One region of the Micromonospora sp. GCM10011541 genome, then DNA from elsewhere that is predicted to be linked to it. Evidence: predicted binding sites of a transcription regulator. Region 1 holds the regulator's gene; the other holds the start of a gene.
What was found. The regulator HrcA, encoded in region 1, represses chaperone genes, less so after heat shock. The targets are predictions, from matches to a motif close to GGTTNGCACNCTCNNNNNGAGNGTGCNAACC.
Positions count from the first base shown of each region.

Region 2: a site for HrcA is predicted at 2,596-2,626, ahead of groES (co-chaperone GroES). Genes of this name have one in related genera too.

Region 1 is NZ_JBHSBP010000065.1:86,560-92,995, reverse strand. Features, by position in the region: gene ACFOYX_RS27450 (16S rRNA (uracil(1498)-N(3))-methyltransferase) at 289-1,023, opposite strand; gene dnaJ (molecular chaperone DnaJ) at 1,025-2,170, opposite strand; gene hrcA (heat-inducible transcriptional repressor HrcA) at 2,244-3,266, opposite strand; gene ACFOYX_RS27435 (DUF4870 domain-containing protein) at 3,499-4,122, shown strand; gene hemW (radical SAM family heme chaperone HemW) at 4,166-5,389, opposite strand; gene ACFOYX_RS27425 (enoyl-CoA hydratase-related protein) at 5,409-6,203, shown strand; gene ACFOYX_RS27420 (hypothetical protein) at 6,311-6,436, shown strand, end outside.
Region 2 is NZ_JBHSBP010000049.1:600,863-607,298, reverse strand. Features, by position in the region: gene ACFOYX_RS20095 (molybdopterin-dependent oxidoreductase) at 1-308, opposite strand, end outside; gene groL (chaperonin GroEL) at 432-2,078, opposite strand; gene groES (co-chaperone GroES) at 2,149-2,463, opposite strand; gene ACFOYX_RS20080 (methyltransferase domain-containing protein) at 2,810-3,997, shown strand; gene ybaK (Cys-tRNA(Pro) deacylase) at 4,041-4,520, shown strand; gene ACFOYX_RS20070 (substrate-binding domain-containing protein) at 4,899-5,990, shown strand; gene ACFOYX_RS20065 (ATP-binding cassette domain-containing protein) at 6,007-6,436, shown strand, end outside.

The DNA of each region.
Region 1 (6,436 bases):
CATTCCCTACGCACGCTTTGCTCTGCTGCAGCCCACGCAACACTCCCGGGCCGTGAGTGTTGCGTGGGCTGCAGCAGAGCACAGGGCGTGCTGGAACTCCTCTGGCGGGCGGGGCGACTCACGCGAGTTGCGGGAGACGGCGGCATCACGTGCGCCGGACACACCGTAGTTTCCGGAACATCGTGTGGATCTTCAGCCAGCCGACCGGCGGAGACGGCGGAGACGGCGGGAAGGGCGGAGACGGCGAAGCTCATCACGCGGACGGCAAGCCGGCTGCGGACGCGCGGGTCACCAGCGCGCGAGGCGGGTGGCGAGGACGGCGAGGGCCGCCACGCCGGCCGTGGAGGTGCGCAGCACCGACGGCCCGAGCCGGACCGGGCGGGCGCCGGCCTCGCGGAAGGCCGACAGCTCGGCCGGGGCGATGCCGCCCTCCGGGCCGACCACCAGCACGATCTCGCCTGTGGCGGGCAGGTCGGCGGTGGTCAGCCGCTCCTCGGCCTCCTCGTGCAGCACGAACGCGCCGGCCGCCCCGGCGATCCGCCGGACGACCGTCTGGGTGGACTCGTCCGGGGACCCGGCCACCACCGGCAGCCAGGCCCGGCGGGCCTGCTTGGCCGCCTCCCGGGCGGTCGCCGCCCACTTCTCCCGGGCCCGTACGCCCCGGTCGCCGCGCCACTGGGCCACCGAGCGGGACGCCGCCCAGGGCACGATCTCGTCGACCCCGACCTCGGTCATCGCCTGCACGGCCAGCTCACCCCGGTCGCCCTTGGCGATGCCCTGTACCACCACGACACGCGGGACGGACGCGTCGGTGTACCCCCGGGAGGTGACCTGGAGGTCGAGGGTGCCCCTGCCGACGGCGGTGACCACCGCGGCGGCCGTGCCACCCCGACCGTCGGCCAGCAGCAGTTCCTCGCCGACCCGCAGCCGCTGCACGTTCGCGGCGTGGTGCCCCTCGGGGCCGTCCAGCGTCAGTGCGTCACCGGTGGGCAGCGCCTCCACCAGGAACAGCGGGGCGGACACGTCAGGCGTGCCCGTTGAAGGCGTCGCGCATCCGGGAGAAGAAGCCGCCCTGCTTGGTCAGCTCGGCAACCTCCTCGCCCCGGGTCTTGGCGAAGTCGCGCAGCATCCGCTCCTGGTCGGCGTCGAGCTTGGTCGGCGTCCGCACGTCCAGATGGACGTAGAGGTCGCCGCGGCCGGTGCCGCGCAGGTGCGGCACGCCCCGGGCGCGCAGCCGCAGCGTGCTGCCCGGCTGGGTGCCCGCCTTGACGTCGACCGTCTCCTCGCTGTCCAGCGTCTTGATGGTCAGCCGGGTGCCGAGCGCGGCGGCGGTCATCGGCACGGTGACCCGGCAGTGCAGGTCGTCGCCCTTGCGGGAGTAGACGTCGTGCGGCCGCTCGTGGATCTCCACGTACAGGTCGCCGGCGGTGCCGCCGCCCGGGCCGACCTCGCCCTGCTGGGCCAGCCGGATCCGCATGCCGTCCTCGACCCCGGCCGGGATCTTGACGGTCAGCGAGCGGCGGGTCCGCACCCGGCCGTCGCCGGCGCAGGTCGGGCAGGGGTGCGGGATGGTGGTGCCGTAGCCCTGGCAGACGGTGCACGGCCGGGCGGAGACCACCTGGCCAAGGAAGGTCCGCTGCACCGACTGCACCTCGCCCCGGCCGCCGCACGCCTCGCAGGTGGCCAGGTGGGTGCCGGCCGCGGTGCCGGCGCCGGAGCAGGTGGTGCAGAGCACGGCGGTGTCGACGGTGATCGGCGCCTCGACGCCGAACGCGGTCTCGTGCAGGTCCAGCTCCAGCCGCAGGATCGCGTCCGCGCCCGGCCGGGTCCGCGGGCGCGGCCCCCGGGCGCCGCCCGCGGCGCCGCCGAAGAAGGCGTCCATGATGTCCTGGAAGCCGACGAACGGGCCGGCCCCGCCGGGACCACCCGGACCGCCGGCGCCCCCGCCGCCCGGCGCGAGCGGGTCGCCGCCCAGGTCGACGATCTGCCGTTTCCGGTCGTCCGAGAGGACCTCGTACGCGGCGTTGATGTCCTTGAACTTCTCCTGTGCCTCCGGGTCCGGATTGACGTCCGGGTGGAACTGCCGCGCCAGCTTGCGGTAGGCGCGCTTGATCTCGTCGTCGGAGGCCTCCCGGCTCACGCCGAGAATGCCGTAGTAGTCCCTGGCCACTGCGTTCCGTGTCCTCATGTTCGTCTCGCGTTGCGCCGGTCGGCGGCCGGAGCCGGCCGTCGGCCCTGACTGGTCAGTTCTGGGCCAGCAGCTCGCCCACGTAGCGTGCCACGGCCCGCACCGTGGCGATGGTGCCGGGGTAGTCCATCCGGGTGGGCCCGAGCACCCCGAGGCCGCCGACGATGGTCGCGCCCGGGCCGTACCCGGTGCTCACCACCGAGGCGGCGCGGAGGTTGTCGATCTCGTTCTCGTCGCCGATCAGCACCCGAGTGGTGCTCGGCTCGGCCTCCCCGATCAGCTTGAGCAGCACGACCTCCTCCTCGAGCGCCTCCAGGATGGGGCGCAGCGAGCCCTGGAAGTCGAGCAGTCCACCGCGGGTGAGGTTGGCCGTCCCGGCCAGCGCGATCCGCTCCTCGTGCCGCTCCACCAGCGTCTCCAGCAGCACGGTGGAGAGGGTGGTCATGGCGCCGCGCAGATGCGGCGCCGACTCGTCGACGAGCGCCTGGACCAGCGGCGGGGTCTCCGAGAGCCGGCTGCCGACCAGCTTCTCGTTGACCAGCCGGCGCAGGTCGATGACGTCGGCGGCGGGGATCGGCGCGGGCAGCTCGACCAGCCGCTGCTCGACCCGCCCGGTGTCGGCGATCATGACCAGCATCAGCCGGGTGGTGGAGATCGGCACCAGCTCCAGGTGGCGCACCGAGGAGCGGGCCAGGCTCGGGTACTGCACCACGGCGACCTGGCGGGTCAGCTGGGCCAGCAGCCGGACCGTGCGGTGCACCACGTCGTCCAGGTCGACCGCGCCGACCAGGAAGCGCTCGATGGCCCGGCGCTCGGCCGGGCTGAGCGGCTTGACCCGGGAGAGCCGGTCGACGAAGAGCCGGTAGCCGCGGTCGGTGGGCACCCGGCCCGCGCTGGTGTGCGGCTGCCGGATGTAGCCCTCCTCCTCCAGCACCGCCATGTCGTTGCGCACCGTCGCCGGGGAGACGCCCAGCTGGTGTCGCTCGACGAGGGCCTTGCTGCCGACCGGCTCCTGCGTGGCGACGTAGTCCTCGACGATCGCGCGCAGCACGGCGAGCTTGCGGTCGTCGAGACCCATCTCCCCACCTCCTGAAGCACCTCGACCCGCCGGTGGTCCGGGGCGGGCCGGGCACCTGGCACTCGACTGTAGCGAGTGCCAGTCTACGTCGGCGCCACCCCTGACGCGATGATCAGCGACGGACCACGGGGGTCCGGCCCGCCACCCAGCACGGCGCCAGAGCCGTTCAGCCGGACATCCCGGGCGATCTCGCTCTGGTGCCGCCTTGCGGGCAACCCCTACCGTGACGTCCATGACTGAACCACCTCGCCCTCCCGGAGCGGGGGACGCCGGCGCTCAGCCGCCGGACCCGACCCCGCCGTCGGCACCGTACGGCTCGTCGGCGGACGAGCCACCCACCGCACCACTGTCCGGGGCGCCGGGCGCGGGCGGCTATCCCCCGCCCGGTGGCTATCCCCCGCCCTCCGGCGGCCAGCCGCCGTCGGGTGGCTACCCACCTCCGGGCGGCTATCCGCCGCCGGGCGGCGGCTATCCGACCGGCGGCGCGTACGGCGCCCCGAGCGGCGGCTGGGCCAACAACGAGGACAAGACCTGGGCGCTGGTCGCGCACTTCGGCGGCGCGGCGGCGATGTTCGTCAGCGGCGGCGTGCTGGGCTGGCTCCCGCCGCTGGTCGCCATGCTGGCCCGGGGAAACCAGTCGCCGACGGTGCGTCAGCACGCGGTCGCGGCGCTCAACTTCCAGCTGCTCTGGTCGATCGTCGGCCTGGTCGGCTGGGTCCTGGCCTGCATCGTGATCGGGTTCCTCGCGGTCGGCGCGGCGGTCATCATCGGCGTCCTGTTCGGCATCCTCGCCGGCGTCAAGGCCAACGAGGGCCAGCTCTACCGCTATCCGATGAGCATCAGCCTGGTCAAGTGACGCCCCGCCCGGCCGGCCCGCGGGTCGGCCGGGCGATCGGCGGTCAGGGCAGCAGGTCGCGGACCACCGCGTCAGCCAGCAGCCGGCCGCGCAGCGTGAGCACCGCCCGGCCGGCCGCGTACTCCGGCGCGGCCAGCAGCCCGCCGGCCAGGGCCCGCTCGGCCCCGGCGCGCCCCGCGTCGTCCAGCACGTCCAGCGGCAGCCCGGAGGCGAGCCGCAGCCGCAGCATGACGTCCTCCATGTGCGCCTCGTCGGGCGTGAGCACCTCCCGGGCCAGGCCCGGCGACTCCCCGGCGGCGAGCCGCTGGGCGTACGTCGTCGGGTGCTTGACGTTCCACCAGCGCACCCCGCCGACGTGGCTGTGCGCCCCCGGTCCGAGGCCCCACCAGTCGGCGCCGGTCCAGTAGAGCAGGTTGTGCCGGCACCGGGCCGCCGCCGAGCGGGCCCAGTTGGACACCTCGTACCAGGAGAAACCGGCCGCGTCGAGGGCGGCCTCCGCGGCCAGGTAGCGGTCCGCCGCCACGTCGTCGCTCGGGTACGGCAGCTCGCCGCGCCGCATCCGCGCGGCCAGCCGGGTGCCGTCCTCCACGATCAGGGCGTACGCGCTGACGTGGTCGACCCCGGCCGCGACGACCTGCTCCAGCGAGGCGGCGAAGTCCTCGGCGCGCTCCCCCGGCGTGCCGTAGATCAGGTCCAGGTTCACGTGGTCGAACCCGGCGTCGCGCGCCTCGAGGGCGGCGGTGGTGGCCCGCCCGGCGCTGTGCTTGCGGTCCAGGATCGCCAGCACGCCCGGCGCGGCGGACTGCATGCCCAGCGAGATCCGGGTGTAGCCGGCGGCCCGCAGCGTCTTCAGCGACTCCGGCGTGACCGACTCGGGGTTGGCCTCGGTGGTCACCTCGGCGTCGGCGGCGAGCCCCCAGGTGCGGTCGATCCCCGCCAGAATGCGGGCCAGGTCGTCGGCGGGGAGCAGGGTCGGCGTGCCGCCGCCGACGAAGACGGTGTCGACCCGTCGCGGCGGCGTGTCACCGAGCACCCGGCCCGCGAGGGCCAGCTCGGCCAGCACGGTGTCGGCGTACGACTCGCGGCTGGCCCCGCCGCCCAGCTCGGCCGCCGTGTACGTGTTGAAGTCGCAGTAGCCGCAGCGGCTGGCGCAGAACGGGACGTGCACGTACACGCCGAAACCGCGCGCGCCGACCGCGCGGGTGGCGGCGGCGGGCAGCGACCCGTCACGCGGGACGGATTCACCTTCTGGAAGAGCGCCGGGCATGGCAACTAGTGTGCCCGGCATGACCTCTCCGGACGCTCTCGTGCGGGTCGCCACGGCCCGTGGGGTGACCACCCTCACCCTGGACAGCCCGCACAACCGCAACGCGCTCTCCACCCCGCTGATGACCGGGCTGCTGGCCGGGCTGGCCGCGGCGGTCGCCGACGACGCGGTCCGGGCGATCGTGCTGGACCACACCGGCCCGGTCTTCTGCTCCGGCGCGGACCTGAAGGAGACCGCCGCCGCGTACGCCAGCGGGACGGTGCCGGCCGGGATGCTCGGCGACGTGCTGGTGGCGGTGCGGGAGTGCCCGAAGCCGGTGCTGGCGAAGGTGGCCGGGCCGGCGCGGGCCGGCGGGCTGGGCCTGATCGCGGCGGCCGACCTGGCGGTCTGCGCCGAGGAGGCGACCTTCGCCTTCACCGAGGTGCGGATCGGGGTGATCCCGGCGGTCATCTCGGCCACCGTGCTGCCCCGGCTGAATCCCCGGGCCGCCGCCGAGCTGTACCTGACGGGGGACACCTTCGACGGCCGCCGGGCCGCCGAGATCGGTCTGGTCACCGCGGCCGTGCCGGCGGCCGGGCTGGACGCGGCGGTGGCCCGTTACTGCGACTCGCTGGTCCGGGGCGCGCCGCGGGCCCTGGCGGGCGCCAAGGAGCTGCTGCGCCGGCCGGCCCCCACCGACCTGCGCGCCGAGATCGCCGAGTTGGCCGCCCTCTCCACCGGGTACTTCCTCTCCGACGAGGGCCGGGAGGGCGTTCTCGCCTTCCGCGAGAAACGGGACGCGGCCTGGGTGCCGACCGGGAACGCCGCCGACTGACCACGGATGCCCTCCGTGGCCGAGTGGTGACGGAACGGGAGGCAACCGGTCGGACGACCCGGGCGGCGCTCCGGGGGACGTACGCTTGGCGGACTGTCGAACAGGAGGTGCGGGTGCGAACTCGGGCAATCGGGGCAGCCGGTGTGGTGGTGGCGGTCGTCGCCCTCCTCGGGATCTGGTTCGTGGCCCGGCACGTCGCGCCCCAGCTCCGCCTCCCGGCGGCCAGCCGCACC
Region 2 (6,436 bases), on a different contig from region 1:
GCGAAGGCCGCGATGCCGGCCAGCCCGGCCCAGAGCCGGCGGGCGGCCAGCACGCCGAGCAGCGCGGCGAACGCCGCGAGCAGCAGGGCCGTCCCGACCAGCAGGGCGATCTTGTCGTACGTGCCGAAGAGCGCGATGGCGAACTGCTTCAGCGGCGCGGGGACGACGTCGACGACCAGCCCGCCGACCGCGATCAGCGGCGCGGAACGGGCACCGGTGAGGACGGCCACCGGTTCGGCGGCGCCGATCGCCACGGCGGCGGCGGTGATCCCGGCCAGCGCGGCGTACCCGCGGGACGTGGTGGTCATCGGAACAGTCTTGTCGATCACCCCGCCGGACCGGTAGCGGCGTCAGCGTTCCGTAACCAGATACGGGTCAGGGCACACCGTCGGCGTGACGGTGTGCCCTGACGTCGTCCGTACGGCGTCGGGTCAGAAGCCCGGGCCGTGCTGGTGGCCGTGACCGTGGCCGTGGCCGTGCCCACCGGCGGCGGCCGGCTCGGCCTTCTCCGGCTTCTCCACCACGAGGCTCTCGGTGGTGAGCAGCAGGCCGGCGATCGAGGCGGCGTTGGTGACCGCGTTGCGGGTCACCTTCACCGGGTCGATGATGCCGGACTTGACCAGGTCGACGTACTCGCCGCGGGCGGCGTCGAGGCCGTTGCCCCACTCCTTGCCGGCGACCTTCTGCACCACCACGTAGCCGTCGTGGCCGGCGTTCTGGGCGATCCAGCGCAGCGGCTCGACCAGCGCCTTGCGCACGACCGAGACGCCGGTCTTCTCGTCACCGGTGAAGCCGAGGTCGTCGTCGAGGACCGGGAGGATCTGGGCCAGGGCGGCGCCGCCGCCCGGGACCGTGCCCTCCTCCACCGCGGCCTTGGTCGCCGAGATGGCGTCCTCGATGCGGTGCTTGCGCTCCTTCATCTCGACCTCGGTGGCGGCGCCCACCTTGATGACCGCGATGCCGCCGGAGAGCTTCGCCAGCCGCTCGGCCAGCTTCTCCCGGTCCCACTCGGAGTCCGAGGCCTCGATCTCCTTGCGGATCTGGGCGACCCGGTCGGCGACCTCGGAGGTCTGGCCGCCACCGTCGACGACGGTGGTGGTCTCCTTGTCGACCACGACGCGCCGGGCGGTGCCGAGCACCTCCAGGCCGACCTGGTCGAGCTTGTAGCCCAGCTCCGGGGCGACCAGCTCGGCACCGGTCAGGATGGCCATGTCCTGGAGCATCGCCTTGCGGCGGTCGCCGAAGCCGGGGGCCTTCACCGCGCAGACCTTGAGGGTCTTGCGGATCGCGTTGACCACCAGCGTGGACAGGGCCTGGCCCTCGACGTCCTCGGCGATGATCAGCAGCGGCCGGTTGTTCTGGAGGACCTTCTCCAGCAGCGGCAGCAGCTCCTCGATCGCCGAGATCTTCTGCGTGGTGATCAGGATGTACGGGTCCTCCAGGACCGACTCCTGCCCCTCCACGTCCGTGACGAAGTTCGGCGAGATGAAGCCCTTGTCGAACTGGAGGCCCTCGGTCACGTCCAGTTCGGTGTGCAGCGCCGAGCCCTCCTCGACGGTGATGACGCCGTCGCGGCCGACCTTCTCCATCGCCTCGGCGATCAGGTCGCCGATGGTGGCGTCCTGCGCGGAGATCGTCGCCACGTGCGCGATCGACTCCTTGTCGGCCACCTCGACGGCCCGGCCGAGCAGCGCCTCGGAGACCTTGGCGGCCGCCGCGTCGATGCCCCGCTTGAGGCCGGCCGGGTTCGCCCCGGCGGTCACGTTGCGCAGGCCCTCGCGGACCATGGCCTGGGCCAGCACGGTCGCGGTGGTGGTCCCGTCGCCGGCGACGTCGTTGGTCTTGGTCGCCACCTCCTTGACCAGCTGCGCGCCGAGGTTCTCGTACGGGTTGGTGAGCTCGATCTCCTTGGCGATGGTCACGCCATCGTTGGTGATCGTCGGCGCACCGAATTTCTTGTCCAGGACGACGTTGCGCCCACGCGGGCCGAGGGTGACCTTGACCGCGTCCGCGAGGGCGTTGACACCGTGCTCGAGCAGGTGCCGGGCGTCGTCCGAGAAGCTCAGGATCTTCGCCATGAATGTCCCTTCGAAGCGACGTTGCCCCGGCCCGGCGAGCCGGACCGGGGCAACGACACTGATCGGTTGGTTACTTCTCGATGACCGCGAGGACGTCGCGGGCGGAGAGCACCAGGTACTCCTCGCCGGCGTACTTGACCTCGGTGCCGCCGTACTTCGAGTAGATGACGGTGTCGCCGACCTTGACGTCAACCGGGATCCGGTTGCCCTTGTCATCGATGCGGCCCGGGCCGACAGCGAGGACGGTGCCCTCCTGCGGCTTCTCCTTGGCGGTGTCGGGGATCACGATGCCCGACGCCGTGGTGGTCTCAGCCTCGTTCGCCTGGACCAGGATCCGGTCCTCGAGCGGCTTGATCGCAACCTTGGTCGCGGTAGTCACGGGCATACCCTCCTGGGGTACTTGGTTTCGTTGCCGGACGGCAAGCCGAACGGCGTCAATCTGCCACATGCCACCGGGCGGGGCCGTCGTCGCGGGTGCCGGTCCGCCTGGCGTTCAGCGCCCGGGCCGAGGCCCGGAAGCTGGCACCCTCGATGGGAGAGTGCTAATCGCAGGTTATTCCTCGGCTAGCACTCCGTCAAGGAGAGTGCCAATCCGTCGTCCGGCGCGTCGTCCCGACGAACATGATCAACTCCGCCCGCGGCCGGTCGCGGCAGCCCGGGGGCAGCACCCCACCATGCCGCACCCGCCCCCGCCCGGCCGATCCGCCCCGACGGGCGGGGAGAATGGCACGGTGGATCTCGACCAGCTGGCCGCGCTGCGTACCGCCGAGGGGTCGGCCGCGCTCGCCGCGGCCACCGAGGTGGCCGGCGGCGACCCGCTGGCCGCGGCCGCCGCGCTCCGCTCGGCCGGGGTGCCGGCCGGGCTGGCCGCCGCCGCGCTCACCCAGGCCGAGCTGCGCCGCCGCGCCGCCGGCAAGTTCGGGCCGGCCGCCGCGCGGATGTTCCTCACCCGGGCCGGCCTGGAACAGGCCACCCGCCGGGTGGTCGCCGACCGGCGGGCCGCGCGGCTGCACGCCGCCGGGGTACGCACCCTGGCCGACCTGGGCTGCGGCCTCGGCGCGGACGCACTCGCCGCCGCCCGCGCCGGGATCCGGGTGTACGGCGTGGAGGCCGACCCGGTGACCGCCGCGATGGCCGCCGCCAACGCCGAGGCGGCGGGGCTGGCCGAGCGGTTCACGGTGGAGTGCGGCGACGCGACCGCCTTCGACGTCAGCCGGGTGGACGGCGTCTTCTGCGACCCGGCCCGGCGGACCGCCGGCACCGGGCGGCGGATCTTCGACCCGAACTCCTACTCGCCGCCGTGGGACTTCGTCACCGGGCTCGCCGAGCGGGTGCCGCACACCGTGGTGAAGGTGGCCCCGGGGCTGGACCACGCGCTGATCCCGCCCGGCGCCGAGGCGGAATGGGTCAGCGTGGACGGCGACCTGGTGGAGGCCGCGCTCTGGTGCGGCCGGCTCGCCGAGGTCCCCCGCCGGGCCACCCTGCTGCGCGGCGGCACGCCGCACGTGCTGACCGGATCCGGCGCGGCGGAGGCCCCGGTCGGCCCGGCCCGCCGGTTCCTGTACGACCCGGACCCGGCGGTGGTCCGCGCGCACCTGGTCGCCGAACTGGCCGCGGAGCTGGACGCCACCCTCGCCGACCCGAGCATCGCCTACCTGTACGCCGACGCCCCGGTCCGCACCCCGTACGCCCGCTGTCTGGAGGTGACGGACGTGCTGCCGTTCTCGCTCAAGCGGCTGCGCGCCCTGCTCCGAGAACGCCGGGTCGGCCGGGTGGAGATCCTCAAGCGCGGCTCGGCGCTGGAGCCGGAGAAGCTGCGCCGGGCCCTGCGGCTCTCCGGCGACGCGGCGGCGAGCCTGGTGCTGACCCGGGTGGCCGGCGCGCCCACCGTGCTCGTCGGCCACCCGGTAGCCGCCTGAATTCGGCTCGCCCCGCCGGCCGGGCCCGGGCTAGCTTGTCGGCATGGCGGGACAGGGCACTCCGGCGACCGCGCTGCTCGCGAAGCGGAAGATCAGCCACAGCACGCACCCGTACGACGTCTCCCCCGAGGCGCCGAACTACGGCGCCCTGGTGGCGGCGGCGCTCGGGGTCCCGCCGGAGCGGGTGTTCAAGTCGCTGGTCACCGAGGTGGACGGCGGGCTCATCGTGGCGGTGGTCCCGGTCACCGGGGAGCTGGACCTCAAGGCGCTGGCCGCCGCGGTCGGCGGCAAGCGGGCGACCATGGCCGACCGCACGGTGGCGGAGCGGGCCACCGGGTACGTCCGCGGCGGCATCAGCCCCCTCGGCCAGCGCAAGCGCCTCCCGACCGTGGTCGACGCCTCGGCGCTGGACCACCCGACCGTGTACGTCTCCGCGGGGCGCCGCGGACTCCAGCTCCAACTGAGCCCCGCCGACCTGATCGCCCTGACCGGCGCGGTGACGGCCCCGCTCGCCGGCCGCTGAGCACGAGCGCGACGCCCGGCCGGCGGGTCAGCGGTGAGTGCTGACCTTCTTACGCGCACATCGAAGGCGGCCAAGGTCTGGCAGCAAAATAATCTCTCACCGTCGATATCTGCGCCGGCGGCATTCCCGATCCACACCAATTCCGCGGGCAGGGCGCTCCACCGCCAGCGACGGGGGAGCGGTCGAATGTCGGCCGCGTTGCCGAATTGTTACTGGCAACAACAAACTGCTGGCCACTACGGTCTTGTGCGCCCGAGCGACGAACAATACGTTGCCCGGAACAACAAACCGCTGGCAGCGCGACCCCGCGGCTCACCGGCTCGTCACCCCACCCACCTTCCCCTCGAGTTCCGTCCCCCTTGAAAGGAACCGTGCAGAATGCGCAGAGGGATCCTCACCGTCGCCGCGGTCGGCCTGCTGGCCGCGGGAAACCTCACCGCCTGCGGCACCGACTCCGGTGACGGCGCCGCGGGCAGTCCCAGGCCGAAGATCGGGGTCATCCTGCCCGACAGCGCCTCGTCGAACCGGTGGGAGACCGCGGACCGCAGATACCTGGAGGCCGCCTTCAAAGCGGCCGGGGTGGACTACGACATCCAGAACGCCCAGAACGACAAGGCGCGATTCGTCACCATCGCCGAACAGATGATCACGAATGGCGTGACCGCGTTGATGATCACCAATCTCGACTCGGGTACCGGGAAGGCGGTTCTGGACAAGGCGACCCAGAAGGGCGTCGCCACCATCGACTACGACCGGCCCACGCTGGGCGGTTCCGCGCAGTACTACGTCAGCTTCGACAACGTCGCGGTCGGCCGGCTCCAGGGCGAGGGCCTGGTCAAGTGCCTCACCGACAAGGGCGTGAAGAAGCCGGTGGTCGCCGAGCTGAACGGCTCGCCGACCGACAACAACGCGGCCCAGTTCAAGGAGGGCTACGACTCGGTCCTGGCGCCGAGGTACGACGCGAAGGAGTACCTCAAGGGCCCCGACCAGTCGGTGCCCGAGTGGAACAACACCACCGGCGGCACCATCTTCGAGCAGATGCTGACCCAGACGAACGGCCGGATCGACGCCGTCGTCGCCGCCAACGACGGGCTGGCCAACGCCGTCATCTCCGTGCTGGCGAAGAACAAGCTCAACGGCAAGGTCCCCGTCACCGGCCAGGACGCCGACGCCCAGGCCCTGCAGCACATCCTCTCCGGCGACCAGTGCATGACCGTGTACAAGCCGGTCAGGACGGAGGCCGAGGCGGCGGCCGACCTGGCGATCGCGCTGGCCCGGGGCGAGAAGAAGAAGACCGAGCAGACCTTCCACGACCCCAAGGGCGACCGGAACGTCCCCGCCGTGCTGCTGGGCGCCCAGGCCATCACCAAGGAGACGGTGAAGAACGTCATCGCGGACGGCTACGTCGACAAGGCCGACGTGTGCACCGCGAAGTACGCCGAGCTGTGCGCCCGGGCCGGCATCGGCTGAACTGAAGGAGACACCCGTGTCCGAGACACCCCTGTTGGAACTGCGTGGCGTCGACAAGAGCTTCGGCCCCGTGCAGGTGCTCCGCGACGTCGCCTTCTCGGTGTATCCGGGCCAGGTGACCGCGCTCGTCGGCGACAACGGAGCCGGAAAGTCGACGCTGGTCAAGTGCATCAGCGGCATCTACGGCACCGACGCCGGCGAGTTCTTCTTCGAGGGACGGCCGGTGACCGTCAACGGTCCCCGGGACGCCGCCGGGCTCGGCATCGACGTGGTGTACCAGGATCTCGCGCTCTGCGACAACCTCGACATCGTGCAGAACATGTTCCTCGGCCGGGAACGGCGCTCCGGCCTCGTCCTCGACGAGCCGGCCATGGAGGAACTGGCCGCCAAGACGCTCGCCGGGCTCTCCATCCGCACGATCAGTTCACTGCGCCAGCACGTGTCCA